Regions from separate parts of the Superficieibacter sp. BNK-5 genome, predicted to be linked through region 1. Evidence: predicted binding sites of a transcription regulator. Region 1 holds the regulator's gene; the other holds the start of a gene.
What was found. The regulator Fur, encoded in region 1, represses iron uptake genes when iron is present. The targets are predictions, from matches to a motif close to ATAATAATGAGAACNACTATCAA.

Region 1 (16,462 bases):
TGAATAGAGTGTAGACAGGATCAGCATGAAGCGGTTTACCGCCTTACGCTGTTCGGCATATTCATCAGACAACAGCAGCTCACGCATCGCGCGGACGTTATCTTTAGGGGTGTTAACCGGTTTTTTCTCAACCACCGGAGCGGGTGCGCTCACCGCTTTATTTACCGGCGTGACAGGCTGTGATGCGGCAGAAAATTTCAGTATGCGCCGTAAAATGTCGGACGCGCTCTCACCAATGTGCTGAGTGTGGCTGGCAATATAGCGATAGAGCTCATCATCAACTTCGATCGTTTTCATCTTGATCCAGTACGATATTTTTAAGTACAAGTTATTGAGATTATAAGGGCAAATCTCAACTGCGGATAGCGTCAAGCCTGGATGACCGCAAAAGTCCGGAAACTTCTGAAAGCTTGCAGCCGGGCGGCAGAATGTTCACCATAATACCTTAACCTGCCAGAGCGAAAAAAAGATCTTTGCCATGAAATTAAATACCCGCACGCAATCTGCACAACATTCTTCTGATGCTTCACCCATCGTACTCGTTCACGGGCTGTTCGGCAGCCTCGATAATCTGGGCATCCTCGCCCGCGATCTGGTCAGCGATTACGACATCCTTCAGGTAGACATGCGTAATCATGGTCTCTCGCCCCGCGCCCCGGAGATGACTTATTCCGCAATGGCGCAGGATCTGCGGGATACGCTGGATGAACACGGGATAGAGAAAGCCACCTTTATAGGTCATTCCATGGGCGGTAAGGCCGTCATGGCCCTGACCGCGCTGGCGGCAGAGCGGATTGATGGGCTTATCGCCATCGATATTGCGCCGGTCGATTACGCCGTGCGTCGCCACGATGAAATCTTTGCCGCAATTAATGCCGTTACCGATGCGGGCAGCACCACGCGTCAACAAGCGGCTGCGGTGATGCGCGAATACCTTAACGAAGAAGGTGTGATCCAGTTTTTACTGAAATCGTTTGTCGACGGCGAATGGCGTTTCAACGTGCCGGTACTGTGGGAGCAATATCCGCATATTGTCGGCTGGGAGCCGGTCCCGGTCTGGGATCGTCCGGCGCTGTTTATTCCCGGCGGCAATTCGCCCTACGTCACCGAAGCCTACCGTGAGCCGCTGCTGGCACAATTTCCGCAGGCGAAGGCGCATGTGATTGCCGGGGCGGGCCACTGGGTACATGCGGAAAAACCGGAGGCGGTATTGCGGGCGATCCGCCGCTATCTGGCCGAACTCGCCTGATTAAAAATCCAACGTCCGCACGCCAGATTGCCCGCGGGCGTTGGCGTGCTTCCTGCACTGATGTATGATGGCGCGCTACCCAACCGGGCAATGGCCCGGCTGCTTGTTTCCCCGAAGTCACTCTTAATCATGGCAAAAGAACAAACGGACCGTACGACAATAGATCTGTTCGCGAATGAGCGTCGCCCGGGAAGACCCAAAACCAATCCCCTTGCGCGTGATGAACAGTTACGCATCAACAAGCGCAATCAGTTAAAACGCGACAAAGTACGCGGCCTGAAGCGCGTTGAGTTAAAACTCAACGCTGACGCGGTTGATGCCCTCAACGAACTGGCGGATGCGCGCCAGATCAGCCGCAGTGAGCTGATCGAAGAGATTTTACTCAGCCAGCTCGCGCAGTTGCACGGGCAGGATATTGTCTGAAAAAGCCCTCGATCCCCCTTTTCATGTAGCAGAGAGTGCAGTCGGGCGTGATTGCTATTTCCGCGTACTTCTCTGTTCTGCTATGATTGCCCTTATCCGTGTGCAATACGCCACCACCATATCAATAAGTATCAAGAGGTTATTTTACTCATGGCAATCACAGGCATCTTTTTCGGCAGCGATACCGGCAATACCGAAAATATCGCGAAGATGATTCAAAAGCAGCTAGGTAAGGATGTCGCCGATGTGCATGACATTGCCAAAAGCAGCAAAGAAGATCTCGCGGGCTACGATATTCTGCTGCTGGGCATTCCTACCTGGTACTACGGTGAAGCACAATGTGACTGGGACGACTTCTTCCCGACGCTGGAAGAGGTAGACTTCAATGGTAAGCTGGTGGCGCTGTTTGGCTGCGGTGACCAGGAAGATTATGCCGAGTACTTCTGTGACGCGTTAGGTACTATTCGCGATATCATTGAGCCGCGCGGCGCAACGATTGTGGGTCACTGGCCAACGGCAGGTTATCATTTTGAAGCGTCTAAAGGCCTGGTCGATGACGATCACTTTGTTGGCCTGGCCATTGATGAAGACCGCCAGCCGGAACTGACAGCAGAACGCGTAGAGCAGTGGGTGAAGCAGATTTCCGATGAGCTGCACCTGAGCGATATCATCAACGCCTGATGCTGATATGACGCAACCTTCTGGTTGCGTCATACTGATAGATATAAGCAATCAAAATAATTGCTACAATTTTTTAACTTTTCAGTACATATCTGTACAATAGCCACTGATTTAACGAGGTCAGCGCCGCTTTGCGGACCCCCCCTCGTTTTAAACGCTAACTTTGTCTGATACTTGCAGTTTTCAATCAGGCATGGCAGTTCTATAATGAGAGGCATTATGAGCGATGCACTCTCTGTAAATACTTCCCTGTGGGGAGTGAATCTTATAGCAACAGGACAGATTCCGCATGACTGACAACAATACCGCATTAAAGAAAGCAGGCCTGAAAGTCACGCTTCCCCGGTTGAAAATCCTGGAAGTGCTTCAGGGACCTGACAATCATCATGTCAGCGCGGAAGACTTATACAAACGCCTCATTGACATGGGCGAAGAGATTGGCCTCGCCACCGTCTACCGCGTTCTGAACCAGTTTGACGATGCTGGCATTGTCACCCGCCACAATTTTGAAGGCGGAAAGTCCGTTTTCGAACTGACTCAGCAGCATCACCACGATCACCTGATTTGCCTCGACTGCGGCAAAGTGATCGAGTTCAGCGATGACTCGATTGAGTCGCGTCAGCGTGAGATTGCGGCTAAACACGGTATTCGCCTCACCAACCATAGCCTTTATCTGTATGGTCATTGTGCTGAAGGCGACTGCCGCGAAGACGATAATGCGCATGAAGGCTTAAGCAAGTAATGGCATCACAAGCCAGCCTCCCCGGCTGGCTTTTTTTATTCCCTTTCCCTGCCCGTATATTCAGATTTCATCAATACTTTTTATTCTTTGCCCTGGCTAGTATGCCCGCTTTCAGGCGTTACGCCTGTACGACAATGAAGTTGACAAGGATCGCGTCATGCAGCAACACGTCCTCCTTCAGAAGGCGCTCGCCCACATTCTGACTATTTTCGATGATGGCGCTAACAAACGTCGTTTACTGCGTCACAACTACCTGACGTTTCAGGCAGATACGATCTGTTTACTGTATGCCGGTGATTATTCGCTTCTGCGTCGTCATGATGAGTTGCTGGTGACCCGGGCGCTGGCTCCCGGCATCGTTGGTCTGATCCTGCCCGGTATGGCGGAACAATTTGTCACAATCCGCGCAGACAGTGATTGTGACTATCAACTGGTCAGCCATGACGCTTTTTTTACGCAGATCGATGAGCAGCAGGCCCATCATCAGGTATATACCCTTTTGCTGGCGCAGATCACCCGGCAATACCAGCGGGAAGAGCTGCTTTTAGGTTACAGTAGTCTGGTTGCGGTTCAGGGGGCCATTGTGCTGCTTGATCGGCTTGAACCGACGATTCGCGCCAGTACGAATGTTGCCGATTTCGTGGTTAAGTCGACTAACTTATCGCGGAGTATCGTCATGAAATCGATGGCCTTTTTGCGCCAGCAAAACGCGATTGAGATCACTAAAGGCAAGCTTACGCGCATCAATCGTCTTCCTGATATCCATTAAAAAACCCGGCACGCTTGCGCGGCCGGGTTGGAAGAGCGTTGCCTGCATCAGAAGATGGTAAACGGCGCAATAACCATAAATTTCACATCGCGCTCATCCTGGAAGATGTTGCCGTATCCGCCACCGTAACTCGGAATATCGGAGTGGTTGTCGTATTCGGTGAAGTGCAGTTTGAACATCGTCCCCTTCGCCCGGCCATCCTGAAGGGTGTAAACCGCATCCAGACTGTATGAAGACTCTTCGATGGTGCGGTCTTTATCGTAGTAAGCGTCCGGGTTAAGCTGCCAGGTTGAAGGCTTCGCATCCCAGGCGTACACATAAGAAGCGCCGACGCTCAGGCCCGGCAGATCCCAGTTTTTCAGGTCGTACATCGCGCCGAAGAATACCGCTTTTTCACCGTTGGCGTTAAAGTCAGAACGGTTATCCCACCAGATATCAAGGCGGCCGTTAGAGGAAGCATAGGTCGGCGTCATACGTTGCAGGAAGAAACCCTGCTGGCCGTCGGCTTTCACCCAGGTCCCTTCCAGACGCAGATCGACAACTTCCGCCACTTTATAGCCGAAAGTCAGTGCCTGAAGCCAGGCCGTGCCGTCGTAAATATCGTTGGTACTGTGATCGTCAACTTTATCGCGAGTGCCGTAGAACTGATAGCTGGTGGTTAAAGGCGCACCAGCCACATCGAATTGATAGCTGGCTTTAGCAAAATACTGATCGATGTAACCTTCAGCCTGACCAAAAGCGGCTTCGAGCACGAAGTTGTTTTTGAAATCGTATTTAGCCCCGATAGAGTGCAGGTAATCGACCTTCGTCTTTTGGTCATTCTGGTAAAAATGATCCATTTCAACGTGCCACGGTGCTTTGTAGTCGTTGGTCCACATATACGAGAAGCTCAACGCGCCCGCATCGCCATAGTCGAAATTCGCCCCGGCCTCAGCGCCCTGATAGGTGCCCGGCATAAAGCTCCAGTGCGGGGCCAGCAAGGTTTGCCCGGTCGGCTGAATATAGCCCGCGCGCGCCCAGGCGGGTCCATATTTGAATTTTGCTGCCGCTTTATACAGGCTTATCCCGCTTTTATCGCCGGACCAGTCTTCATCATAGGCCTTGTTACTTTTAGAAAAGGCAATTTCGTTCGGGTGTGCGCTGTCGCCATTTTCAGCCATTTCAATCGCCGTAAAGGCTGCAATATCAAGGCCGAACATATCAGCGGCGTAGCCGGACTGGAAATCAAGGTTCGCGTTCCAGGTGGCATGAGAAAGGTTAACTTTGTACTTATCTTCATCAGTGACATCTTTACGGTCACGTTCACGCTGCCAGTAATAGATACCGCCAGTGAGGGTTGAATCGTCGAAAAATCCTTCGGCTTTGGCCTGCGGGGAAGCCATCAAACCAGACATTGCTGTGACGCCGGCAATAGCCAGCGCCAGCGTACTACGTTTGCCACTGAACGTACGCATGGGGTGATCCTCTTTGACTTTTAAAAACGCCGACTAACGCGGCGATAAAATAAAATTAAAAAGTGGCCAGCTAAAAATGTGACTGGCTACTGTAATTCAGAGTATTTTTCGCGGCGCGAATTATCAATCTTTTTTAGCGGGAAAAATGCAGGAGTATGACGAAGCGCACATAATTAATCGTATTTTGTAACAATTTCATGCGCCAAAATGAGAGTGTCACAAGGGCGATAACGCCGATTAAACAGTGGCTTAGATCTGATATTATTAAGAATGAAGATCACCGGCGATAAAGGATCAAAATCATTAATTCGCGTCGCGAATATATTTAGCCATGTGATTATTTTGCTGATAGTGCAAATAAAAAAACGCCGCACAGCGCGGCGTTCAGACTGCTGGCAAACGTTATCTCGTGGAATTTTGCCCGGTGGCGCTGCGCTTACCGGGCCTACGTTTATGATGTAACTTGCTGATATTGTATGTTTTCGTAGGCCGGGTAAGGCGAAGCCGCCACCCGGCAAAACGACATCAACGAGGCTGACACGGTCGCCAGCATTTTAACCGAAGATCACTCGCCGATTTTAGCCCAGGTATCGCGCAGCCCCACGGTGCGGTTAAACACCAGTTTTTCTGCGGTTGCGTAACGACTATCAAGGCAGAAGTAGCCTTCGCGTTCGAACTGATACGCCTTGCTTGCTTCAGCCGCTTTCAGCGATGGCTCGGCAAAGCCCTGTTTGATAACCAGTGACTCCGGGTTAATGACCGTCAGGAAATCCTCCGCAGCCCCTGGATTTGGCACGCTGAATAAACGGTCATACAGGCGAATTTCAACTGGCAGCGCGTGCGTTGCGCTTACCCAGTGAATAACACCTTTTACCTTGCGGCCATCAGCCGGATCTTTGCTCAGCGTTTCGGCATCATAAGAACAGAAGATGGTCGTAATGTTACCGTCCGCGTCTTTTTCCACGTGCTCAGCTTTGATCACATAAGCATTACGCAGGCGCACTTCTTTACCGAGTACCAGGCGCTTGTACTGTTTGTTGGCTTCTTCGCGGAAGTCAGCGCGATCGATCCAGATTTCCCCGCTGAACGGCACTTCACGGCTGCCCATTTCCGGTTTGTTTGGATGGTTCGGCATGGTGACCATTTCGCTTTCACCCTGCGGGTAGTTTTCGATAACCAGTTTAACTGGATCGATAACGGCCATGGCACGCGGCGCGTTCTCGTTGAGATCTTCGCGAATGCAGGATTCCAGCGAGGCCATCTCAATGGTGTTGTCCTGCTTGGTGACGCCGATGCGCTTGCAGAACTCACGGATAGACGCTGCGGTGTAGCCACGACGACGCAGGCCAGAGATGGTCGGCATACGCGGATCGTCCCAGCCTTCTACGTGCTTATCGGTGACCAGCAGGTTGAGCTTACGCTTCGACATCACGGTATATTCCAGATTCAGGCGCGAAAATTCGTACTGGCGCGGGTGAACCGGAATGGTGATGTTGTCCAGCACCCAGTCATACAGGCGACGGTTGTCCTGGAATTCCAGCGTACATAACGAGTGGGTAATGCCTTCCAGCGCATCGCTGATGCAGTGGGTGAAGTCGTACATCGGGTAGATGCACCACTTGCTGCCGGTCTGGTGGTGATCGGCAAACTTAATGCGATAGATAACCGGATCGCGCATTACGATAAAGGGCGATGCCATGTCGATTTTGGCACGCAGGCAGGCTTTACCTTCCTCAAAACCACCGCTGCGCATTTTTTCAAACAGCGCCAGGTTCTCTTCCACGCTGCGATCGCGATACGGGCTGTTTTTGCCTGGTGCTTTCAGCGTGCCGCGGTACTCACGGATTTCATCAGGCGAGAGTTCATCAACGTACGCCAGACCTTTATTAATCAGCTCAATCGCATACTGATGCAACTGGTCGAAATAGTTAGAGGAGTAGCGAATGTCGCCCGACCAGTGAAAACCTAACCACTGCACGTCGTTTTTGATCGACTCAACGTATTCGATGTCTTCTTTCGCCGGGTTGGTGTCATCGAAACGCAGGTTGCACTGGCCCTGGTAATCCTGGGCGATGCCAAAATTCAGACAAATCGATTTTGCATGTCCAATATGCAGGTAGCCGTTCGGCTCCGGCGGAAAACGGGTATGCACGGTAGTGTGCTTACCACTGGTCAGATCTTCATCAATGATCTGACGAATAAAGTTAGTCGGGCGGGCTTCTGCCTCACTCATCTTGGGTTCCTCAAGGCGTAAACAACAGATAACGGCGTATGATCTTATAAGCCAGTGCCGGAGACAACCATTAGTTGCGGAAATTACGGTTCGGATGAGAATTATGGGGATGAACGGCGCAAAAAAAAGCGGCGGAGGTCGCCCCCGCCGCTTCTGTCATCACAATGATGTGGTCAGATTATTTGCTTTTGATCTCATACAGCGGCGTCTGCCCCGCGACGACATGGCCCGTCGCCTGAATCACCAGCGCGCTATAGTCGTCACTGTTGCTGCATACCACCGGGCTAATCATCGAACGCGCGTTGGCGTTGAGGAAGTCCAGATCCAGTTCAAGAACCGGCTGCCCCGCCACCACTTTCGCGCCTTCTTCAACCAGACGTGTAAAGCCCTTGCCGCCCAGCGCCACGGTATCAATGCCCATATGGACCACAATCTCCGCGCCGTTTTCTGTTTCTAGACAGAAGGCATGGTTGGTGTTGAAGATTTTGACGACAGTCCCCGCCGCCGGTGCAACCACGGTTTTATCGGTCGGTTTCACCGCCACACCGTCGCCGACCGCTTTGCTGGCGAAGGCTTCATCAGGCACCGCATCCAGCGCGACAATTTCACCGGTAATTGGCGAAACCAGTTCGGCTATGACTCTGACATTGGGTACGGCCTGCGGCTTCGCCGCGACAGGCGCAGCCGCCACCGGAGAGACAGAACCTGTCGCCGCCGGTACCGGGCGACGCGCTGCTACGCGTTTCATCACGTCGCCGATGGATTCCGCTTTTGCTCCCACGATGACCTGAATAGTCTGTTTATTCAGTTTCACCACGCCAGAAGCGCCGAGGCGTTTGCACATGGCATCATTCACCAGCGCAGAGTCCGCAACGCTCAGACGCAGACGCGTAATACAGGCGTCGATGGCTTTCAGGTTATCTGTACCGCCAACCGCAGCGATATAGTTGGTCGCCAGTTGGGTTAAGCCCTCTTCGGTATTGCTGTTGACTTCTTCTTTTACGATATCGACTTCTTCATCTTCACGGCCCGGTGTTTTCAGGTTGAACATGCGGATCACAAAGCTGAACACCACAAAGTAGATAGCGAAGAAAATCAGGCCCATCACCACCAGCATCCAGACGTTGCTGCTGGCCGCCGGCAGGTTATACATCAACGCATAGTCGATGGCACCGGCAGAGAACGAGAACCCGGCATGAATATTCAGCGCGGTCGCCACAAACAAGCTGATCCCGGTCAGCAGCGCGTGCAGGAGATACAGCAGCGGCGCGAGGAACATGAACAGGAATTCCAGCGGCTCGGTAACGCCGGTGAGGAACGCCGTAATGGCGACCGACAGCAGCATGCCGCCGACCATCGGACGACGCGCTTTCGGCGCGGCGAAGTACATTGCCAGCGCCGCACCCGGCAGACCGAACATCATGATTGGGAAGAAGCCAGACATAAACATCCCGGCAGTACCATCACCCGCGTAGAAACGGTTGATGTCGCCATGGAAGACCACGCCTGCGGTATTGGTAAACTCGCCAATCTGGAACCAGGCGATGGTATTCAGCACCTGATGCAGACCCGTTGGGATCAGCAGACGGTTGATGAAGCCAAAAATACCGGAACCCAGTGCGCCAGCGGAAACAATCCATTCACCACCGGAATGAATAGCGTGCTGCACCGGCGGCCAGACGTAGCCGAAAACCGCCGCCAGGATCAGACAGAAGAACCCGGTGGCGATCGGTACAAAGCGTTTGCCACCAAAGAAGCTCAGGAAGTCAGGAAGTTTGATATCCGCCCAGCGATTGTAGACCGCACCGCCCACTAAACCGGTAATGATACCGGCCAGCACACCCATATTAATTTCCGGGTTAATCGTGACCATCGCCTTGGTCAACACGAAGTAACCCACAGCGCCTGCCAGCGCTGCTGCCCCGGCGCCGTCTTTAGACCAGCTTGACGCAACACCGATAGCAAAGATTAACGCCAGATTGTCAAAAATCGCGCCGCCCGCCTGGGCGATAAACGGCACATTAAGCAGATCGGGTTGACCAAAGCGCAACAGCAGCGCCGCGACCGGTAGTACAGCGATAGGGAGCTGTAACGCCCTGCCCAGCCGCTGAAAAAAGCCTAAAACGTTCATTGTCATTCCCCCTGAGAAACCCTGATAAGGCTCGTTTAAGACAGCCTTTTTATTGTGAGACAACTACTGCAATCATCGATTTCATTCACACAGTTGATGATTCTCTGCAAAATTAATTCGTATCGCAAATTAAATCCGTGTTTTTTGTGATTTTAATCACCAAATATCGTTTGTAAGCCGGCATAATGCTGGTCATGCGGCAAAACTTATTTTACAATTCAAAAAATCAAGGCAGATTTACCCCGCTCAGTGACAAAGTGCATTACTCTTATCACTGCACAGACGCTCAATCTGCACACTTTTTTCTTATACTTTAGAGGTGAACAATGAGACTGATTCCACTGGCAACGGCTGAGCAGGTCGGAAAATGGGCGGCACGCCATATCGTTAACCGCATCAATGCCTTTAAACCGACCGCGGATCGTCCATTTATTCTTGGCCTGCCGACCGGCGGCACCCCGCTGACCGCTTACAAAGCGCTGGTTGCTATGCATAAAGCGGGCGAAGTCAGCTTCAAACATGTTGTGACCTTCAACATGGACGAATACGTTGGCCTGCCGAAAGAGCATCCGGAAAGCTACTACAGCTTTATGCACCATAACTTTTTCGATCACGTTGATATCCCGGCTGAAAACATCAACCTGCTGAATGGCAACGCGCCAGATATTGACGCAGAATGCCGTCGCTATGAAGATAAAATTCGCTCCTACGGTAAAATTCACCTGTTTATGGGTGGCGTGGGCAACGATGGTCACATTGCGTTTAACGAACCCGCCTCTTCACTGGCGTCGCGTACCCGTATTAAAACGCTGACCCATGACACCCGCGTGGCAAACTCTCGCTTCTTTGATAATGACGTTAACCAGGTGCCAAAATATGCCCTGACCGTGGGCGTCGGCACCCTGCTGGATGCCGAAGAAGTGATGATCCTGGTGCTGGGCGGCGTGAAAGCGCAGGCACTGCAGGCGGCGGTCGAAGGCAACGTTAATCACATGTGGACCATTAGCTGTCTGCAACTGCATCCGAAAGCCATCGTGGTCTGTGACGAACCGTCTACCATGGAACTGAAAGTGAAGACCCTGAAATATTTCAACGAGCTGGAAGCTGAAAATATCAAAGGTCTGTAATATCCCACCGTCCTGCCCCCGTGCGCAGGACGGTTATTTTTCCCACCGGGGGTCGACATGTATGCATTAACCCACGGCCGGATTTATACCGGTCACGAAATCCTTGATGACCATGCGATTGTTATCGCCAATGGCCTGATCGAACGTCTTTGTCCGCTGACGGAACTGCCTGCGGGGATTGAACAGCGGTCGCTGAACGGGGCCATCGTCTCCCCCGGTTTTATTGACGTTCAGTTGAACGGCTGTGGCGGCGTGCAGTTTAACGACACTGCCGATGCGGTCAGCATTGAAACGCTTGAAATAATGCAGCGCGCCAATGAAAAATCGGGCTGTACCAGCTATCTGCCGACGCTGATTACCACCAGCGACGATCTGATGAAACAGGGCGTACGCGTGATGCGCGAATACCTGGCGAAACACCCGCATCAGGCGCTGGGTCTGCATCTGGAAGGGCCGTGGCTCAACATCGTTAAAAAAGGCACCCATAATCCGCAGTTTGTACGTATGCCGGATGCCGCGCTGGTCGATTTTTTGTGTGAGAACGCCGATGTAATCACCAAAATCACCCTTGCGCCGGAGCAGGTTGCGCCTGAGGTCATTACTCAACTGGCAGCGGCGGGAATCGTTGTTTCTGCCGGACACTCTAATGCCACGGTAAAAGAAGCAAAACGCGGCTTCCGCGCCGGGATCACTTTCGCCACCCACCTTTATAACGCGATGCCATATATCAGCGGCCGCGAACCGGGGTTAATTGGCGCAATTTTTGACGAGCCAGACGTATGGTGTGGCATTATTGCTGACGGACTTCACGTTGATTATGTGAATATTCGTAACGCTAAGCGTCTGAAAGGCGATAAACTTTGTCTGGTAACGGACGCCACTGCGCCCGCCGGCGCGGATATTGATCAGTTCATTTTTGCTGGTAAAACAATATACTACCGTAATGGACTGTGCGTGGATGAAAACGGCACGTTAAGCGGTTCGTCGCTGACCATGATTGAGGGGGTGCGCAATCTGGTCGAGCATGTGAATATTGCGCTGGATGAAGCACTGCGCATGGCAACGCTTTATCCGGCACGCGCCATTGGCGCAGATAAGCAGTTGGGCAGCATTGCACCAGGCATGGTGGCCAACCTGACTGCCTTCACGCGCGATTATAAGATCATCAAGACTATCGTTAATGGTAACGAGGTCGTCAACGGGTAAAGAGAACGTATGACATCAGGCGGGCAAGCTCAGATTGGTAATGTTGACCTCGTTAAACAGCTCAACGGTGCGGCTGTCTACCGCCTGATTGATCAGCACGGGCCTATCTCGCGCATTCAGATTGCCGAACAGAGCCAGCTCGCCCCGGCCAGCGTGACCAAAATTACGCGTCAGCTTATCGAGCGCGGTCTGATCAAAGAGGTCGATCAGCAGGCCTCGACCGGGGGCCGTCGCGCTATCTCCATCATCACGGAAACCCGTCATTTTCATGCTATCGGCGTCCGGCTCGGTCGCTACGACACCACCCTCACCCTTTACGATCTGAGCAGCAAAGTGCTGGCTGAAGAGCACTATCCTCTGCCCGAGCGCACCCAGGAAACGCTGGAACACGCGCTGCTTAACACCATTGCCCGCTTTATCGAGGAGTGCCAGCGCAAGATACGCGAGCTTATCGCCATCTCGGTGATCCTGCCGGGGCTGGTCGATCCGGAGAGCGGCGTTATTCGTTATATGCCGCATATTCAGGTGGAAAACTGGTCGCTGGTAGAGGCGCTGGAAAAACGTTTTAACGTTACCTGTTTTGTGGGCCACGACATTCGCAGCCTGGCGCTGGCGGAACACTATTTCGGTGCCAGCCAGGATTGTGCGGATTCCATTCTGGTCCGCGTGCATCGCGGGACTGGCGCGGGGATCATCTCCAATGGTCGCATTTTCATCGGCCGTAACGGCAACGTCGGCGAGATCGGCCATATTCAGGTCGACCCGCTGGGCGAGCGCTGTCACTGCGGCAATTTTGGCTGTCTGGAAACCGTTGCTGCCAATGCCGCCATTGAACAACGCGTTCGTCAGTTACTGGAAAAGGGTCATCAGAGCCGCGTGAAGCCGGATGACTGTACGATCAAAACAATCTGTAAGGCCGCTAACAAAGGCGATGCGCTCGCCAGTGACGTCATAGAGCACGTGGGGCGTCATCTGGGTAAAACCATTGCCATCGCCATCAACCTCTTTAACCCGCAGAAAGTGGTGATCGCCGGGGAAATCGTCGAAGCAGAAAAAATCCTGCTGCCAGCCATTGAAAGTTGCATCAATACTCAGGCGCTACAGGCGTTCCGTAAAAACCTCCCGGTGGTGCGCTCGACGCTGGATCACCGCTCCGCGATTGGCGCTTTTGCGCTGGTCAAACGCGCCATGCTAAACGGGATTTTGCTGCAACGTTTGCTGGAAAATTAACGGCGGCTTATAGTCGTTACCTTATTTTTACAACTGGGTTGTTCATGACCATTCAAAACATCATTTGTGATATTGACGGCGTGCTGATGCACGATAACGTTGCTGTACCAGGTGCCGCAGAGTTTTTAACCCGCATTCTGGAGAAGGGTCTGCCGCTGGTGCTGTTGACTAACTATCCTTCACAGACCGGACAAGATCTGGCTAACCGTTTTGCCACTGCCGGTATCAACGTGCCGGATAGCGTTTTCTATACCTCCGCCATGGCGACCGCTGACTTTCTGCGCAAGCAGGAGGGTAAAAAAGCATACGTAGTGGGTGAAGGCGCGTTGATTCATGAACTGTATAAAGCCGGTTTTACCATCACCGATGTGAACCCGGACTTTGTTATCGTCGGCGAAACCCGCTCCTATAACTGGGAGATGATGCACAAAGCGGCCTTCTTCGTAGCTAACGGCGCACGGTTTATCGCCACCAACCCGGACACGCACGGCCGCGGCTTCTATCCGGCCTGCGGGGCGCTCTGCGCGGGCATTGAGAAAATCTCCGGACGTAAACCGTTTTGCGTGGGTAAACCCAGCCCGTGGATTATTCGCGCCGCGCTGAACACCATGCAGGCGCATTCCGAGCAGACGGTGATTGTCGGCGATAACCTGCGCACCGATATTCTGGCCGGTTTTCAGGCCGGGCTGGAAACCATTCTGGTGCTCTCTGGTGTATCGACGCTGGATGATATTGATAGTATGCCGTTCCGGCCATCGTGGATTTACCCTTCCGTCGCCGAGATTGATATTTTCTGAAAAATGCCGATGTGGTTAAACAGCTAACAACATAGCTTCCCAGGGGAAACGCCGGGATTGGGTTCCCGGAGGGAGGCCCAACCCGGTGGTCGCCCCGATATCCACGGACGATTTGCCATCACCCTCCCTAAACGGGTTTTATCTCAGCCCCCATTCAATAAAAACGCCATAAAAATGCATATTCGCTAATATTTCCCTTCCGGAGGCAGCGTTTTTTCATCATTCGCTAATCACTATTGCATTTTTTCTGATCCTTCCGCCAAAACCCTTGCGCAACGCCCGGCTTTGCGGCATTTTCATTATCAGGCAACATCACAGGGTTAACGGAGAAGGTTATGTGTTCTATTTTTGGCGTACTGGATATTAAAACTGACGCGGGTGAGCTGCGTAAAAAAGCGCTGGAGTTATCACGTCTGATGCGCCACCGTGGTCCGGACTGGTCCGGCGTTTACGCAAGCGATAAAGCCATCCTGGCACACGAACGTCTGTCGATTGTCGACGTTAACGCTGGTGCCCAGCCGCTGTATAACGAGAAAAAAACGCATGCGCTGGCCGTTAACGGTGAAATCTACAACCACCAGGCACTGCGCGCTGAATATGGCGACCGTTATCATTTCCAGACTGGCTCCGACTGTGAAGTTATTCTTGCGCTGTATCAGGAAAAAGGTCCCGAATTCCTTGATGAATTACAGGGCATGTTTGCTTTCGTGCTTTACGACAGTGAGAAAGACGCATACCTGATTGGACGCGATCATATTGGTATTATTCCGCTGTACATGGGGCATGACGAGCACGGCAACCTGTATATTGCCTCAGAAATGAAAGCGCTGGTGCCGGTATGCCGCACCATTAAAGAGTTTCCGGCAGGTAGCTACCTGTGGAGTCAGGACGGCGAAATTCGTCCGTACTACCATCGCGACTGGTTCAGCTATGAGGCAGTGAAAGACAACGTCACCGATAAAAACGAACTGCGTCAGGCGCTGGAAGAGTCGGTGAAAAGCCACCTGATGTCCGATGTGCCATATGGTGTGTTGCTCTCTGGCGGCCTGGACTCTTCCGTGATCTCCGCGATCACCAAGAAATTCGCTGCCCGCCGCGTGGAAGATCAGGAGCGCTCAGAAGCCTGGTGGCCGCAGCTGCACTCCTTTGCCGTCGGGCTGGAAGGCGCGCCGGATCTGAAAGCCGCGCAGGAAGTGGCTAATCATCTTGGCACCGTCCATCATGAGATCCACTTCACCGTGCAGGAAGGCCTGGATGCCATCCGCGACGTGATTTACCACATCGAAACCTATGATGTCACCACTATCCGCGCCTCAACGCCGATGTACCTGATGTCGCGTAAAATCAAAGCGATGGGCATTAAAATGGTGCTCTCCGGCGAAGGCTCCGATGAAGTGTTTGGTGGCTACCTCTATTTCCATAAAGCGCCAGATGCAAAAGAGTTACACGAAGAGACCGTGCGTAAGTTGCAGGCGCTGCATATGTTCGACTGCGCTCGCGCTAACAAGGCGATGTCGGCCTGGGGCGTGGAAGCACGCGTGCCCTTCCTCGATAAAAAATTCCTCGACGTGGCGATGCGCATTAACCCGCAGGACAAAATGTGCGGCAACGGCAAAATGGAAAAACATATCCTGCGCGAATGTTTCGAATCCTATCTGCCGGCAAGCGTAGCATGGCGTCAGAAAGAGCAGTTCTCCGATGGCGTAGGCTACAGCTGGATCGACACGCTGAAAGAAGTGGCAGCAAAGCAGGTTTCCGATCAACAACTGGAAACCGCCAGCTTCCGTTTCCCGTACAACACGCCGTCGTCGAAAGAAGCGTATTTGTACCGTGAAATTTTTGAAGAGCTGTTCCCGGTCCCGAGCGCCGCAGAATGTGTGCCCGGTGGCCCGTCAGTCGCCTGCTCCTCAGCCAAAGCTATCGAATGGGATGAAGCGTTCAAAACGATGAACGATCCATCAGGACGCGCGGTTGGTGTGCACCAGTCGGCGTACAAATAATTACGCCTGCCTCAGAGCGGACCCTGCGGGGTCCGCTGCTGTTTTTAAGCATACAATCCGCAACGCTTTTTCAATAATTGACGAATATTACGCCACGCTGTTCGCAACCTAACCAAACAGTCACTTTCGGGCCACTTTCAGTGAAAAAGGTGTTGACGCTTCAGGGTCCAATACGCATAATGCGCCCCGCAACGCCGATAAGGTAACGCGAAAAAAGATGGCTACGTAGCTCAGTTGGTTAGAGCACATCACTCATAATGATGGGGTCACAGGTTCGAATCCCGTCGTAGCCACCATCTTTTTGCGGGAGTGGCGAAATTGGTAGACGCACCAGATTTAGGTTCTGGCGCCGCAAGGTGTGCGAGTTCAAGTCTCGCCTCCCGCACCATTTCCGATAAGCGTTGCGCGGATGGGGTTTCT
Region 2 (16,462 bases), 2.3 Mb from region 1:
TGGCACCGAACGCTGGAACCGTTAACCCAGGATATTCGAGCCAGGCTTATCGATTATCTCAGTAAGCTTACGTACCCGATCCGCGTTGGCACGCATTACAATACGGCATTTGCACTGGCGCTGGGCCTTGATTATTCCTGCGCGCTGAACGATGAGGCGCTGAAGAACGCTATTATTGATGCGGCAAACCGCTTCTACGCCGCCGATACGCATTATCCGGCGCATTATGAGCCGGGCGGTGATGAATACATTTCGGGCGCATTAACGGAAGCGTTGTTAATGAGCAAAGTGGCAAAAAATTTCCCGCAATGGTTCGATTCGTTCCTGCCGGACATTGCTTCAGTTGATGCCCTGATGAACCCTGCGCAGGTGAGTGACAGAACCGATCCTAAAATCGCGCATCTTGATGGCCTGAATCTGAGCCGCGCCTGGAGTATGAAGCACATTGCGAAAGCGTTGCCTGAGAGTCATGTTGCGCAAAAGGCGCTGAACGACGCTGTCTCACGTCACCTGTTGGCGAGCCTGGAACATGTGGTGGGTAGCCACTATAGCGGCGGACACTGGCTGGCCAGCTTCGCGCTCCTGGCTCTGGAGTAAAGTTAGTCGTGAGCGCAAACGGAATGTGACTATCGGCCAGATTCCGTCTCGCGCACAGGCTCTCGCCCCAGTTTTCGCTTGTTCACCGTCCTGATGGCGCGGTATTTATATCTGATGCAGGTCAGACGTCGGCCAGTGGTTGCGTATGACCTGGCTTACGCAGGGATGACGTTCTGTTTCACTTAACGAGGCAGTAAACGCCGCTCTGGATGTGCGCAGATGATCGCGCGTTTTCCCCCAGCGGGTCACAACACAGGCCAACATCTCAAGACCTCCGGGCGCTTGCGGAGACCATGCCGGTGTCGCTTGGAAAATATCGCTAAACGCATCCCACTGCTGATGTAGCCTGCGGGTGGCACCTTCCACCAACTGATTATATTGTTCTTCTGTACCTGAGAGCAGCCACCGTTCCGGATAATCAATAATCCCCACCGATGCATAACAATTAGTACCTATATAGATCAGTCCCCGCATCTGTTGTGCGCGTATAGAGGGCACCGTCGATAAAATGCCAGAATCACGATATTCCAGTCCGAGGAAGATCATGATGGCAGCGCTCTCCGTCAGCACTGAACCATCGGGAAGAACCAGCGTGGGAATTTGCATTAAAGGATTGAGCTGACGTAATGCGTTGCGATTCGCGTCTTCCTCCCACGAGCTTGCTTTAACTAAGCGATACTCTGCTCCGCACTGTATCAGCGCCATCTCTATTGCCGCCGAACCAGAACGTTCTGTCCCGTAAAGCGTATACATAGCCTTCTCCGCTCACCGATCGTACCTGTAAGCATAGTTCTCATCGGCGGATAGCGTCGGTTGGCCTTTCTGTCAGCCCTGTTCATGTGATCTTCCAGAGGCCTGGTATAAATCGTGTGTAACGGGCCTGTGCCAGCACACTGGCTCCGATCATGAATATGACTCATGGTGTAATGAAATTTAGTCGCTTTCGCTCGACCTGTGGCTCTGGCATAAAATAAGAGTATTAACTTATTAGTAACATGACGACTGAAAAAATAATCCCCGTAAAGTAATAGCAACGTCGGTTTTCATGTCAGAATTCAGGATGCGCCATAACGATGAACAACGATTTTACATTTACTATCAAGAGTAGTCTTTTCGATGAAAATTATAACCCTTCAGAAAATACGCGTATTACGACCAACTTCGCGAATTTAGCCAGAGGGAAAGATCGTCAGCAGAATTTGCGTAACACTCTGGTGATGATTGACAATCGCTTCAATGCATTAGCGCATTGGGATAACCCTAAGAGCGATCGCTATTCGGTAGAGCTTGAAATCATTTCTGTAGAAATGCATTTTGTCGAGAGTGACGAAAGCTTCCCTGCCATTGAGATATTGAAAACCAGTATCGTTGATAAAAAAACGCAGGAGCGTATTGAAGGCATTGCAGGCAACAACTTTTCATCTTATGTGCGGGATTATGACTTTAGTGTGGTCTTGTTGGAACATAATAAGAATCGATCCGGATTTAGCACACCAGATAACTTTGGCGATCTGCATGGTAATATATTTAAGTCTTTCGTTAACTCAACAGAGTACAAAGAGAAATTTAAAAAATCACCTGTGATATGTTTAAGCGTTTCCAGTAAAGACATTTATCATCGGACCGGAAATACTCACCCGATACTCGGTATTGAATACCAGACAGATAATTCTTCGCTGACTGAAGAATATTTCAGGAAAATGGGATTGCAGGTTCGCTATTTCATGCCTGAACATAGCGTTGCACCATTGGCATTTTATTTCTCTGGTGATTTACTCAGGGATTACACCGATCTGGAGCTTATTAGCACCATCAGTACGATGGAGACGTTCCAGAAAATTTATCGACCTGAAATTTACAACGCTAACTCTGCGGCGGGGCAATACTATCAACCGGACCTGAATAATCAGGATCATTCATTAACAAAAATTGTTTATGACCGGGAAGAGCGCAGCCAGTTAGCGGTTGAGCAGGGGAAATTTACGGAAGAGCACTTCATCAAACGTTACAAGCATATTCTTGAACAGTGGTCTGCTCATTACACGCGTTGAATTACCGGAATAAAAGGTTATCTGATATGAAAAAATTGTTACCCACGTCGACTGCTGGCAGCTTACCCAAACCTTCCTGGCTGGCGCAACCTGAGACACTTTGGTCCCCCTGGAAGTTACAGAATGAAGAGTTGTCAGAAGGAAAACAGGATGCTCTGCGTCTGGCGCTCGACGATCAGCTCCGGGCGGGGATTGATATTGTCAGCGATGGCGAACAAACGCGTCAGCACTTTGTCACCACGTTTATCGAGCATCTCAGCGGCGTTGATTTTGAAAAACGCGAGGTCGTTAAAATCCGCAATCGCTATGATGCGAGTGTGCCGACCGTTGTGGGTGCGGTGGCCCGTCAAAAACCTGTTTTTGTTGAGGATGCCCGTTTTTTACGTCAGCTAACCACGCAGCCTATTAAATGGGCCTTGCCAGGGCCGATGACGATGATCGACACGCTGTATGATGCGCATTATAAAAGCCGCGAAAAATTAGCCTGGGAATTCGCGAAAATTCTCAATCAGGAAGCCAGAGAATTAGAGGCGGCTGGCGTTGATATTATCCAGTTTGATGAGCCTGCATTTAACGTCTTCTTTGATGAAGTTAATGCGTGGGGGATCGCGGCTTTAGAAAAAGCGGTTGAAGGTCTCAAGTGTGAAACCGCTGTCCATATTTGTTATGGCTATGGCATTAAAGCCAACACCGACTGGAAAAAGACGCTGGGGTCCGAGTGGCGACAATATGAAGAAGCGTTTCCTAAACTGCAAACGTCTTCTATCGATATCATCTCCCTGGAATGCCATAACTCGCATGTGCCAATGGATCTGCTCGAACTGATTCGCGGTAAAAAAGTCATGGTGGGAGCCATTGATGTGGCAACCAATACTATAGAAACGCCAGAGGACGTCGCCGATACATTACGCAAAGCGCTTCAGTTTGTGGATGCCGATAAACTTTACCCGGCGACTAACTGCGGTATGGCTCCGTTATCTCGTCGGGTCGCTAATGGCAAACTGAATGCTCTGAGCGCAGGGGCAGAAATTATCCGCAGAGAACTCGCGAATCAATAACGCTGCCAGAGAGTCGAGCATATAAAGGAAACGTTCATGGTGACAGGCGATCTGAATAATCGCCTGTATTCAGCTTTCGGCAGATGAACAAATGGGTTTGCTTAGCATGATTGACGGTCTGCACAACCTCAACGCCTGCGGACTCGACATGCCCGTAAAACCGCAGCGCCCCTGAACAATGTGATGAGCAATAGCCAAAACGGTAAGGAGACTCTGGTCTTGCCGGGTCAATAGCCGGCAGCGACATAACCGACATCATCACGGCGCCGGTTATGCCGCTTTTACCGAGCGGGCAACATCCATAACGGCACTCTCCACGCCCTCTGAATTTTTCTGAATGCTGGCGATTACTTCACCCGCTTCGCGCATAAGTGCCACCCCCTGACCGGTGTTTTCAAGGCTGCTTTCAATGCCCTTAAGCACTTCTTTTGCAAGCTGGTTGTTCGCCGCAACAACCCGTTCGATCTCTTCGGTGGCGCTACTGACACTGGCCGCCAGATTTCTTACCTCCCCGGCGACAACCGCAAAACTTCTCCCGGATGCGCCTGCTTTTGCAGCCTCAATGGCGGCGTTAAGCGCGATAAGTCTTGTCTGCATGGCAAAACTGCGGATGGTTTCGACCATACCGTCAATGCTGTCAGACTGACTGTTAAGGCGGGACACATCGGCGGAGACGACGTTCATCCCCTGCGCAATTCTGTTAATCATCCGTATGCTGTTCTCGATAACATCGGCCCCTGCCTGCGCGCTTCCACGGGTTTGCACTGCCATATCCCAGGCGTGGACGGCCGCGTCCTGCTCCCGTTTATTACGCAGAACCTGCTCCGTGACGTCGGAAGCGAACTTGGTAATTTTGTACAGTTTTCCATCGCTATCAAAGACCGGATTGTAGGTCGCCCGGAGCCAGAGCGGTTCGCCACGACGATTGAGGCGGGCAAACTGACCGGAGAAAAATTCCCCCTGATTAAGCCTCTGCCAGAACTGTCGATACTCCTCACTTTTGTAAAGCGTTGCGGAGCAGAACATTCGGTGATGCTGTCCGAGTACGTCATCTCTTTTATAACCGGTGGTCTGCAGGAAATTTTCATTCACCTCCAGCACATGACCCGCAGGATCAAATGAAATGACGGCCATTGAACGGCTAATGGCATTGATGATCGATTCCTGCTCAAGCGCTGACATCATGCGATCGGAGATGTCGGCGGCAATTTTGATAATTTTAAATACATTGCCGCGCCGATCGGTGACGGGAATATAACTGGCCTCAAGCCATACCGGGCGGTTTCCCCTGGCCAGCCGCAGAAATTTATCACTGAAGCTTTCACCGGCGGCAAGACGCTGCCAGAAGTGGCGATATTCTGGTGAGTTGACCAGCGAAGGTGGGCAGAACATGCTGTGATGATGACCGATGATGTCATCGGCCCGATATCCCATTGTTGTCAGAAAAAGCGGACTCGCCTTCTGAATAATCCCGGCAGGACTAAACTCAATGACAGCCATTGCTTGCCCGAGCGCGTTAAACGATGCCGCCGGGCGCGGGCGCGTAAAGGAGAAAAAATGTTTCAGTAAATTCAATGGCATCAGGTACACCGGGTAAAGTAATCACTGTGGTACTTATCGGCAGCCTTGCGGTCTGCATTATGTATTGCTGTAATCGTTGGCGCTGATTAACATTGGCAAAGGTTAATTTGATAAGAAATCAGTTTCCGAAAACAACGCTTTATCAGGAGCGTGGTTACAGCATAGAGCAGGTCTGCCCGTTGTACAGTTTGTACTGCATCATCCTGTCCAGGCCGTTGTATATATTCACCTGTTAAAAAGGAAGGCACATTGATGTACAGCCGCAAGTGTCAAAACGGTAACCTGCGCAGGGTGCTGTTTTCGGCGATCTCTTGCATCGTTCTTCTGTACGGCGCGAAAGGGTATGCTAAACCGGATATGAAGCCTCTGGGGCCAAATATCGCCGATCGGGGTTCGGCGTTTTATCATTTCAGGGTTGAACAATTCGATTCCGCCGATGGAAAAAGACATTACAGGGTCTGGACGGCTATTCCGAATAAAAAACCAGCGGCATCAGGTTATCCCGTTCTTTATATGCTTGATGGTAATGCGGTGATGGGACGCCTGTCGGAAACGCTGCTTAAGCAACTGGCAGAAAAAACGCCTCCTGTCATCATCGCGATTGGCTACCAGACCAACTTGCCCTTTGAGTCAAACAGCAGAGCCTGGGATTATACGCCTGCCCGGGAAGGGAAGAATGGTTCGCAGGTGGAGAACGGCCGCAACCGTCGTGAGATGGGGGGAAGCAACGACTTCCGTCAGTTGCTGGAGCAGCACATTGCGCCGACAGTCGAGCAGGGGGTTAACATCAATTCTGAGCAGCGCGGCCTGTGGGGGCATTCTTACGGCGGCTTATTCGTTCTCGACTCATGGCTGTCCTCATCGTTCTTCAGGCATTACTACAGTGCCAGCCCGTCGCTGGGACAAGGTTATCTCGCTTTGTTAAACCGGTTAACGGCAGTCGATAAAACGCGTTATTGCCATAAACATCTGTTTTTCATGGAAGGTGCGGCGTCCCCAGGGAAAAACGTACAGACTCAGGCGCCTGACATCCTCCCACGCATTCACGATATCGTTGCCAGACTCCAGCGTGACGGGATCCCGGCGGACTATTGGGATTATCCTGGCCTGACGCACGGACCGATGTTTGACGCCTCTTTTAAGAGCGCGTTACTGGATATGAGTACCGGGAAAGCGGGTGGATCCGCATCCTGTGATTAATCCGTTTGGTATCAAAGGAGGCGGCGTGAAGGGGAAACCCCTGCGCCGCCTTAATCATCAGAAGTGCAGGCCTAACTGCATATAATAGGTGCGGCCCGGCTCGTTGTAAGTATTCGCTCCGGCCCCCCACAGATACGCGCCCGTTGTTGCATTACCGGTACTTTGGGCATTGCCTTCGCGGAAATGGCGCTTATCGAACAGGTTGTCGATTCCCGCCGTAACGTCCATATATTTCGTTACCGCCCAGGTAGCGCTTGCCCCTACCAGCGCATACGGCGAGACCTGGCGGGTTTCACTACCGGACGTGCGAATGCCCTGATAATTATATTTTTTCGGCTTCTGTCGGCCATACCATGTCAGCGTTCCCTGAACCGACAATTCATTGCTTGCCTGCCAGTTTAGCGTTGAGTTGATCGTATATTGAGGAATGACCGACAGGTAATCATTGTTCCTTTTGTTTTTATTCTCAATAATATACGTCAGGTTGTTATTCATTTTCAGGGTATCAGTAATCGGGAAGTTGAGCGTGCCTTCCAGCCCCTGCACAACAGCATTGGGTACATTTTCCCATTTAAAAATATTTGCCGAACCGTTGTTATATTCCGGCGTATACCCTGCTTCAATTTTGTCATGGTAGTCATTGCGGTACCAGGTCAGTCCGGCCTGCACGTCATCGTGGTTATATTCAATACCGATTTCTTTATTGACGCTGGTTTCTGCTTTCAGATCGCTATTGCCCTGTAAATAGCAGGCACCGCCGCCGTAGCAGCCCTGACCTTTGCTGAATAACAAATAGTTAGGGTTGGTCTGGTAGAGATTCGGCGCTTTCCATGCGCGGGCGATGCCCAGTTTCAGCGTGAAGTCGCTGTTCAACTCCTGAGACAGGTTCAGCGATGGACTCCAGTTACTGCCGCTCACATCCTGGTGATTAAAACGGATCGCGGGCGTCAGACGGGTGCTGTCTGTTAACTCAATATTATCTTCCGCAAAAATGCCGTAAATATCCGCTGAGCTGTATTGGCTTCGCCCGGTATCACCAATTCCATCAACCGAGCCTCCTCCGCTGGTGGATTCAGTATTGGAGGCCGGATCTTTCATTGCCTGATGGTTAAATTCCCCGCCAAACGTCAGGGTCTGATTAACCCACAGGTCAACCGGAATATTAATTTCCGAGTGCAGGTTGGTGTCATACAGTGAAATGGTCGAGAACCCTTCATTTGTAGGGCTAAAAATTCCTGCGATCCCGCCAGAGAGACCTTCGTTAAGACGAGAATTTCGTGTTTTTTCAAACTGAATATAGTTATTGGTGGTGACGCCGCTATCCCATGCGCCGGTATATTTCAGATTGAGCGTCTGGCGGTAAAGTACATTGGTTTCTTTACCATAATATTTTTTCACCAGCGCATTACTGTTGGTATTTTGCGTATCGCCAGCATACAGGTTTCCCTGGCGGCTGTAGCCTGCGCCCAGTTCCAGCGCCTGCATCGGCATAAATTCCCAGCGCAGGGCTGAATTAATGTCTTTATTAATAAAGCCTTCACGGCCCGAAGGATAAGTCCCCGCATAGGTGCCAATACGCGGTGTGGTATGGCTTTCGTTAATATCCTGCGCATCTGCCTGCGTTTTATTCCAGTTGCCGTAGAGACGCAGGGTCAAATTATCAGCCAGCGCACCGCTTAAACTGCCGTTGTAGCGTTTGGTGCTGCCTTCGGATTTATGCTGGGGAACGTTGTAATAGGTGTTGAGGTTGCCGTGCCACTCGTCCGTCGCGGGTTTGGTAATAATATTGACGACACCACCCATAGCGCCGCTACCGTACATTGCCGCCGCCGGGCCGCGAATGACCTCGATGCGGTCAATCATTTCTGGCGGTACCCAGTTGGTGTCGCCACGTGTATCACGTTCATCGCTCCAGCCATAGCGCACCGAGTTACGACTGGATACAGGCATACCATCGATCAGGATCAAGGTGTTCTCCGGACCCATACCACGGATATCAATCTGGCGATTATTACCGCGCTGGCCGCTATTGGAGTTCCCGGTGAGATTCACACCCGGCATGGTGCGGATAATCTCAGAAACGTCACGCTGAACTGGATTTTTTTTGATAGCTTCGCTGTCAATGATCGAGACGCCAGGCGCCTGTAACGTCTGCTCTTTGGCCGTTACTACCATTGTTTCACTACTGTTTTCTTCCTGCACGTTGGTCGCCAGTTTTTCACTCTGTTGATCCGCGTGCGTTTGTACTGTTTCCTGATTTACCGTCGTATCTGCGTCGTTAGCATTTGCCAACGGTACGACAAGATTACCTGCCATCACGGTACCCAGAAGCGATAATCGATACGCATTTTTTATCATCATAGTAGCCACTTACCCTTTAAAATTTGCGCAAAATAATTTATTGGTAATGATTTTTATTTGCAATAAAATAATGATTATCATTATCATATTTGGTAGTGGCTGTTATTGTTAACCCTGTTTTAAGTCCTGGGAATTCACTGCGCTGGCCTGTCACCTTAGCGGCGGTCAGGGTGCATATAAAGGATCGTCAGGATCAACTCACGTGTTTATGGTCTATGGTTCGGTAATGATAAATCCAAAAGGCTAAGGATATTCGTGGTCCTGTTGACGGAGGTTAAGGCGGTTTTAACGAGGCCGATCTGCCTTATTCGTCTGAAGAACCCGCTGACTTAGCACAATCTTTGAAACGCACTACCTGACCAGAGAGAGCAAGTGAATGATTACGTTATGTAAAGCCTGCGGCACCTCTTTCGAAGCCACCGATGTCTTACCAGCACAGTGCAAAATTTGTGAGGATGAGCGCCAGTTTGTGCCGGTGACAGGACAGGCATGGATCGGTGTAGACCGTTTAATGGCTTCACATTCAAATAAATGGCAACAGCACGAACCTTATCTCCTTAGCCTCAAAACCGTGCCGAATTTTGCGATTAATCAGCGCGCTTTTATTTTGAGGACGCCGGAGGGGAATATTCTCTGGGACTGTATTGCTAATCTCGACGATGCCACAAAAACGTTGATCGCTGCGCTCGGAGGGCTTAAGGCTATTGCTATCTCCCATCCGCATTACTACACCACCATGCAGGATTGGGCCGCCGAATTTGGTGCGCCGATTTACCTTCATGGCAGCGATAGCGAGTGGATTATGCGCGACAGCCCCTGGATCACGCTCTGGGAAGGCGACACCCTGACGCTGGCGACGGATGTCAGGATCATACGCCTCGGCGGGCACTTTCCCGGCGGGAGCGTGCTTCACTGGGCGCAGGACGGTGGGGGGCTGCTGGCAGGTGATATCCTTCAGGTCACTCCCGGCGCGGATGCCGTCTCCTTCATGTGGAGCTACCCCAATATGCTGCCGCTGCCAGCCGCAACCATTAAGGATATTATGCTTCGCTTGAACGCCGTAAGGTTTTCAAAACTCTACGGCGCGTTTGAAGGGCAGAATATAACGGAAAATGCGGAGGACATTGTGCGTCGGTCAGGTGAAAAGTATATTGCCTGTCTTCGTTAATTGAAGGTTGGTGGATGTAGGCTTTTACACGGATATCCGGACACAGAGCGTTTATCATCGTCATCTGCTCATGCTGGACGCGCCCTTTAGCGACATCAAGTACGACTGGCACATCTGGATCAATTGCCTTTGCAGTATAGCCACGGTGGCCTCAGGCAGGTTCATTTCAAACGTATTGCGCACGGCTCCAAAAATCACGGTGATCAGTATCAGACTCACGCTCTCGATATTCACCAGATTCATGTCTGATGCGCTTCGCAGCATCGCGGATACGGCGACATTGACGCGGCGTCGAAAGGCATCAACTAATGGGCCGTTATCCAGTTCTGCAATAGAAAGATATAACGCCCGCGTAACTTCAGGTCGTTCCGTTTTGGCGCGCCAGTAGGCTTCAATCAGCCCCTCCACCATCGGTGATACGGGCAGGCCGTAGAACGTCAGGCACGCCGCCTCGACTTTTTCGGCAAGGGCTTCCAGATAGCGCTCATTAAGTACGTATAGCAGCGATTCCTTATGCGGAAAGTACTGATACATGGTGCCCACCGAAACGCCAGCCCGTTCTGCCACGCGCGTCGTGGTCAGGCGCTGGGGTCCCTCAATGACTAAAAGCTGAATAGCCGCCTCGAAAATGGCGTCCAGCGTCGCCGTTGCCCGCGCCTGACGCGGCCTTTTCCGGGGAATAAGTGAGCGTGGTTTAGTCATTTCAGAATGCGAACCCTCAAGCTAACGAACGCGCCCGCGAATTACTCATTACCCCATTGATTGAGGAACGTGGCTATTTCGTCAATACGTCGCTCGTTAATACCCGCTTCGCTGGCCATCTCTCTCTGCGCTTCTTCACTGATCTCCTCGTTATTCATTAAACGGGTGATCAGCAGTTGAAAATAGTGTGCAAGGGGATCGCGTTCAGCGTCTTTCACTGGCTCTGCGCATTCGGTCGCGTACTCATCGGCGATGTCATAATACTTCAGTGGGATTTCATTGTTCATACAGGGTCTCCGGAAGTTAGGTTTACGTCAGGGGCGTCGCCTGACGTCAATAATACCATTCTTATCATCATGCGGCGTTCACGTTAGTAGTGAACCAGTCCGCCGTCCACTGCATACTGACTGCCGGTAACGTAAGAGGCATCGTCAGAAAGCAGGAAATAGTCACCTCATGTTTCCGATCGTGTTCACGGGTTGTTTACCCGCGCTGATAAAAAGTATGATGCCGGACGTCATAATAATAAGCATCTTATAAGAAACACCCAACGACAGCCGGTTAAAAAGTGAATGAGGCTGACTAAATGACCCGACAGCGCGATTTTGATTTTTCAGGTAGATCGGTGATCCCTTATGCACATGACTACCAACATGGCGATTATGAAAGCTGGCACACGCACAGTTGCGCTCAGCTTATTCATACGTTGAGCGGGGTCATCCGCATTGAGACCCGAAACGGTTTTTGGGTGGTCCCGCCGTCGCGAGGCGTATGGATCCCGGCACATATGCCGCATGCCCTGCATATTACTGGTGAAGTGAAGGCCAGAGTACTTTTTGTCGAACCGCTGGCCAGAGCAGATCTGCCGGTTATCTGCCAGGTGGTAAGCGTCAGCGATCTGCTGCGGGAGCTTATCGTTTCTGCACTGCATCTTCCTGCCGATTACCCACCCGCAAGCCGCGCTGAGCGCATTCATGAGCTGATGCTTGATGAGCTACGCCTGATGGATACGCTGCCGTTTCACCTGCCGGAGCCAGCTTCCGAACGTCTGAGGCAGCTTTGCCAGGCCGTGCGCGACGCGCCGCATGAAACGTGGTCTGTTACCAGAGCAGCCATAAAAATCAGCGCCAGCGGGCGTACACTCAACCGCCATTTTTATCAGCAAACCGGCATGCAGTTCAGTGAGTGGGTGAGGCGGGCTCGTCTTCTGCATGCCCTGACGCGTCTGGCGCAGGGCGAGCAGATCACCCGGGTGGCACTGGATTCCGGTTATGCCAGCCCCGGCGCGTTCAGCGTGATGTTTCGGCGGGTAATGGGCGTCTCGCCCAGTGATTACTTTAGCCAGTGACGAAATCCTCCGCCGCATTCAGCATAGCCTGTAGTGAGGCCCGACTAATATCACTGTCAATACTGACGCCCCATGCACATTTTCCCGTCCGGTCCTGGCAACACACATAGGCGACAGAGCGGCTGTCGCTACGTTTACCCAGCGTATGTTCCTGATAACTAACAATCTCAAGCTCTGCTTTTACTTCACGACAAAGCGCCGTGAGCGCCGCAGACAGGAAGCCATTTCCTTCGCCTTGCAAACTCAACCGCTTACCCTGGCAGATAATCTCGGCAGAAAGGGTGGTACGCTGATCGGGATGGTTGTTACAGTTATATTTCTCTAACCGAAGCGGGGGCGCGTCAACAAGCCCATATGACTGGCGAAAAAGCGCCCAGACGGCCATTTGCGACATCTCTTTTTCTCCGCGCTCCGCGGCTTCCTGCACGCGAAGGCTAAAGGCCTGTTGCAGCTGGCGAGGCAGAACAAGATTGTGATTTTGCTCCAGAAGCCAGGCTGCGCCGCTTTTGCCTGACTGGCTATTTACCCGAATGACGGCTTCATAGCTGCACCCTATGTCTGCCGGATCGAGTGGCAGATAGGGGATTTGCCAGAGCGTATCCGGTGAGTGTTGTCTTGCCGCGAAACCTTTTTTGATCGCGTCCTGGTGAGAGCCAGAAAACGCTGTAAATACCAGCTCACCTGCATAGGGATGGCGCGGCGCAACGGGCAACTGATTACACTCTTCGACCACTTCAACGACCTTTTTCATCTGGCTAAAGTCGAGGCCGGGTGAAATTCCCTGGGTATAAAGATTTAGCGCCAGCGTTACCAGATCTGCATTCCCCGTCCGTTCGCCGTTTCCGAAGAGACAGCCCTCAACACGTTCCGCGCCTGCCAGTAATGCAAGCTCAGCACAGGCAATCCCTGTCCCACGATCGTTATGGGGATGAACGCTTATACACACCTGCTGGCGGCGTGAGAAATGACGGCAGAAATACTCTATCTGATCGGCATAAACGTTAGGCATACTGACTTCAACCGTCGCGGGGAGATTGATAATCATGGGACGGGAATCATGCGGATCCCACACCGCCGCAACGGCCTCACAAATTTGCAGGGCAAACTCAGGTTCGGTAAAACAGAACGTTTCAGGGGAGTACTGGAAGGTCCATGCCGTTTCCGGCGTTTCATCGCATAACTGGCGAATTTGCCGCGCCGCGCTGACGGCAAGCTGAACAATTTCATCGCGAGTTTGACGGAACACGATATCCCTGAACAGCGGTGCCGTCGCATTATATAAATGCACGGTCGCCTGATGAACGCCGCGCAGTGATTCAAACGTTCGCGCAATCAAATCTTCCCTTGCCTGGGTTAATACCTGGATATTTACATCGTATGGAATACGCTGTTCTTCAATCAACGATCGCACAAAATCAAAGTCTGTTTGCGAGGCTGAAGGAAATGCGACCTCGATTTCCCGAAAGCCGCAGGCAACTAACAGATCCCAAAATTTGCGTTTCCTGGCACCGTCCATCGGTTCAGCCAGCGCCTGATTACCATCACGTAAATCGGTAGATAGCCAGCGCGGAGGACGGGTCAACGTATTATTCGGCCATTGCCTGTCGCTGAGGCTTACTGGCGGATGGGGTGTGTATTTGAGGGAAGGATTCTTCAGCATACCGGGTTTCCTTTTAACTAAGAGACCCCAGTGTCATGCTAAATCTGCCGGAAAACTCACCAGAAGATGACAACCTGTTATTCAAACAGGACAACTGTAGCTCCGCGCTGAATCACTATTATTCCCGATCGTCTTTCTTCTCCACATGTCCCAGCGCTTTCTCCGGAAAACAATAGTCCCGCACCCGGCGTTTTAACTCTGCCGCATCGGGAAAGCCGCCGTCCTGCTTGCGATCCCAGATAACGTGACCATCAACATCGATAACAAAAATCCCGCCGGTGCCGGGGATCAGGCGCACAGAATCGAGATCGGTACTAAACGTTTGCAGCAACTCCTGCGCCATCCAGGTGGCGCGTAGCATCCAGTTGCACTGGGAACAGTACTGCAATGTGACGGCGTTTTTGCTCATTTTTTCTCTCATTTTACCAGGAGGGCATAGCACACAATTTACGATTAATGGGTCACAAATGTGAAGACTTTGTGAAGTTGTTGCAAATGATAATACTTATCATTAGTATTCGTTTCATAATTTATAACAGTACGCGTTTTTTTGGTTAGTGCTTTTTCAATCAGCCAGTGGAAGTGAAATGTGAGCCTCATACTAATAAAATTAAGGTTTACAAGACATTATGCATACATCGCACATTTCTCCTCAACGTTTCAGGAAGAGCGTTCTGGTGACGTCATTACTCACAGCGCTCTATCAGACTGCGGCTTTCGCGGCTGATACCGGTACTTCAACGACTACCGCAAAAAATACCGCGCAGGATTCGGCTGACGAGATGATTGTCACCGCGCCAGCGCCGGATCTGAAAGCGGGAAGTACGCATTCACTCAGCGCCCAGGACCTGCAAAATAAAGGCGCAAACGACTTTGGCTCTATTATGCGTTATGAACCGTTAATCAGCGCGACCGGGGCCAGTGGAGGTTCCGGCAACGGCAAAAGCGGCTTTGACCGTGGCGGTTATACCGGCTACAACATTCGTGGGCTGGAAAGTAATCGCGTTGGCATCGATGTCGATGGGATCGCGCAGCCGGACGCCACTGGACGCAGTTACGTTAGCCGATCAGGATTGAACACGTTCGGCATTGGCCGCGATTACATCGATCCGTATATGTATGGCAATGTTGATATTGAATCCGGCGCGACCTCTACCGAACAGGCCAATACCTCTATCGGCGGCAATGTCTCTTTCCGCCCAAAATCCGCTGACGATTACCTGCATCCGGGAAAAAATACCTGGTTTGGCTACCAGAGTGATTACGACTCTGCCGATCGCAGTTGGCACAATGGCGTGACCGGTGCGGCGGGGGATGAAACCCTGCGCGGCGTGTTTGTCTACAGCCGTCGTGACGGTCAGCAAACCCGCAACAACAGTGATACAGTGGATGCGTACCCGGCTAACTGGCACTCTGATGCGATGATGGCCTCCGGTATCTGGCAGCCGAACGATGAGCACAAGCTGACCGGTACACTGGATTACTACCACAAAACCAACCATACCCATTACGACTCCTGGAACAGCAGCGGCAGCCAGATCCTTGGTGATGCCCAACAGACCAGCCAGACCCGTCGCTGGGGCGTCAGCCTGAAAGATGACTGGACGCCAGTGAATGACTGGCTGGACAGCATGTCGACCAAAGTCTACTACCAGCATACTGAAGCGCATGACCGCACTTATATGCCGGACAGCATTACTACCGCCATGCAGACGGTCTATTCAGACTATGACACCGATACCTGGGGCATTCAGAATGCGCTGGCGAAAACGCTGGGACGCCACGATCTGAGCGCCGGGTTTAACGTCAGTACCACGGAAACGAAGCGTCCGTTCAGACAGTCTCCAGCGCCAACGGCGTACAGCGAAATTATGCAGCCGGAAGCGGACAGCAAAAGCTATACCCTCGGTGCCTTCGTGCAGGATCAGATTAATTTCGACGCGGGTGGTCACCATTTCGCCGTCATCCCTGGCGCACGTGTCGTCCATCAGTCAATGAAGCCGGATAATCTCTCCAGTCTGACGACGAACAGTAACGTTCTGGATGAGTCTGAAGTCTCGACGTTATATGGCAAAAATACCGATACCCAACTGTTACCGTCACTCACCTTCCAGTACGACATCACTCCGCGCCTGATGACGTACCTGCAATACAAACGCGGTGCGCAGTTCCCCAATGCCAGCCAGCTCTATGGCTCCTGGAATCTTGGCTCCAGCTACGCAGGCAGACAGCAATATGCGCTGATTGGTAATACCGATCTGAAAACCGAAACCAGCGATAACGTTGAGTGGGGCATGAAAGGGGACGTGACCGATGGCATCACCCTGCGCACCGCGCTGTTCTATAACGCCTATAAAAACTTTATCGCCTATACCCGTTACTCGCGCGCCGGGAATCCGGACCGGTTCACCAACGTTCCGTCCAATATTTACACCACCTATCAGGCGGAAAACCGGGATAAAGCCTTTATCTACGGCGGTGAAATTAGCGCTAAATTTAACTTTGGCACCTGGTTTGAAGAGGTGAATGGCCTGAGTGCGACGCTCGCCTATGGTTATACCGAAGGAAAATCAAAATCCAGTTATATGGGGGATAAATACATTGATCTGGACAGCGTCGCGCCGATGAAAGCGATCGCTGGCGTTGCGTGGGACGATCCGGCGAAACGGTATGGCACAGCGTTGACCGCCACCTTCGTGAAAGGCAAACGCGCCACCGCGACCAGTCGTGAGTCTT

Region 2: the regulator Fur is predicted to act here: its motif matches at 8,913-8,935, upstream of ACMGGS_RS02955 (TonB-dependent siderophore receptor).

Annotation. Positions count from the first base shown of each region.
Region 1 is NZ_CP179893.1:2,906,892-2,923,353, reverse strand. Features, by position in the region: gene seqA (replication initiation negative regulator SeqA) at 1-297, opposite strand, end outside; gene ybfF (esterase) at 479-1,249, shown strand; gene ybfE (LexA regulated protein) at 1,379-1,672, shown strand; gene fldA (flavodoxin FldA) at 1,823-2,353, shown strand; gene fur (ferric iron uptake transcriptional regulator) at 2,643-3,095, shown strand; gene ACMGGS_RS14015 (helix-turn-helix domain-containing protein) at 3,253-3,864, shown strand; gene chiP (chitoporin ChiP) at 3,912-5,318, opposite strand; gene glnS (glutamine--tRNA ligase) at 5,884-7,551, opposite strand; gene nagE (PTS N-acetyl glucosamine transporter subunit IIABC) at 7,730-9,682, opposite strand; gene nagB (glucosamine-6-phosphate deaminase) at 10,009-10,809, shown strand; gene nagA (N-acetylglucosamine-6-phosphate deacetylase) at 10,867-12,015, shown strand; gene nagC (DNA-binding transcriptional regulator NagC) at 12,025-13,245, shown strand; gene ACMGGS_RS13980 (HAD-IIA family hydrolase) at 13,290-14,042, shown strand; gene asnB (asparagine synthase B) at 14,378-16,042, shown strand; tRNA gene ACMGGS_RS13970 (tRNA-Met) at 16,262-16,338, shown strand; tRNA gene ACMGGS_RS13965 (tRNA-Leu) at 16,346-16,430, shown strand.
Region 2 is NZ_CP179893.1:604,914-621,375, reverse strand. Features, by position in the region: gene ACMGGS_RS02985 (DUF2891 domain-containing protein) at 1-597, shown strand, start outside; gene ACMGGS_RS02980 (glutathione S-transferase) at 703-1,350, opposite strand; gene ACMGGS_RS02975 (DUF1852 domain-containing protein) at 1,671-2,648, shown strand; gene ACMGGS_RS02970 (methionine synthase) at 2,675-3,706, shown strand; gene ACMGGS_RS02965 (methyl-accepting chemotaxis protein) at 3,977-5,287, opposite strand; gene ACMGGS_RS02960 (alpha/beta hydrolase) at 5,540-6,487, shown strand; gene ACMGGS_RS02955 (TonB-dependent siderophore receptor) at 6,545-8,845, opposite strand; gene ACMGGS_RS02950 (MBL fold metallo-hydrolase) at 9,225-10,016, shown strand; gene ACMGGS_RS02945 (TetR/AcrR family transcriptional regulator) at 10,077-10,718, opposite strand; gene ACMGGS_RS02940 (YmjA family protein) at 10,760-11,005, opposite strand; partial or broken gene ACMGGS_RS02935 (oxidoreductase) at 11,089-11,163, opposite strand; gene ACMGGS_RS02930 (AraC family transcriptional regulator) at 11,305-12,066, shown strand; gene leuA (2-isopropylmalate synthase) at 12,056-13,726, opposite strand; gene ACMGGS_RS02920 (SelT/SelW/SelH family protein) at 13,845-14,135, opposite strand; gene ACMGGS_RS02915 (TonB-dependent receptor domain-containing protein) at 14,356-16,462, shown strand, end outside.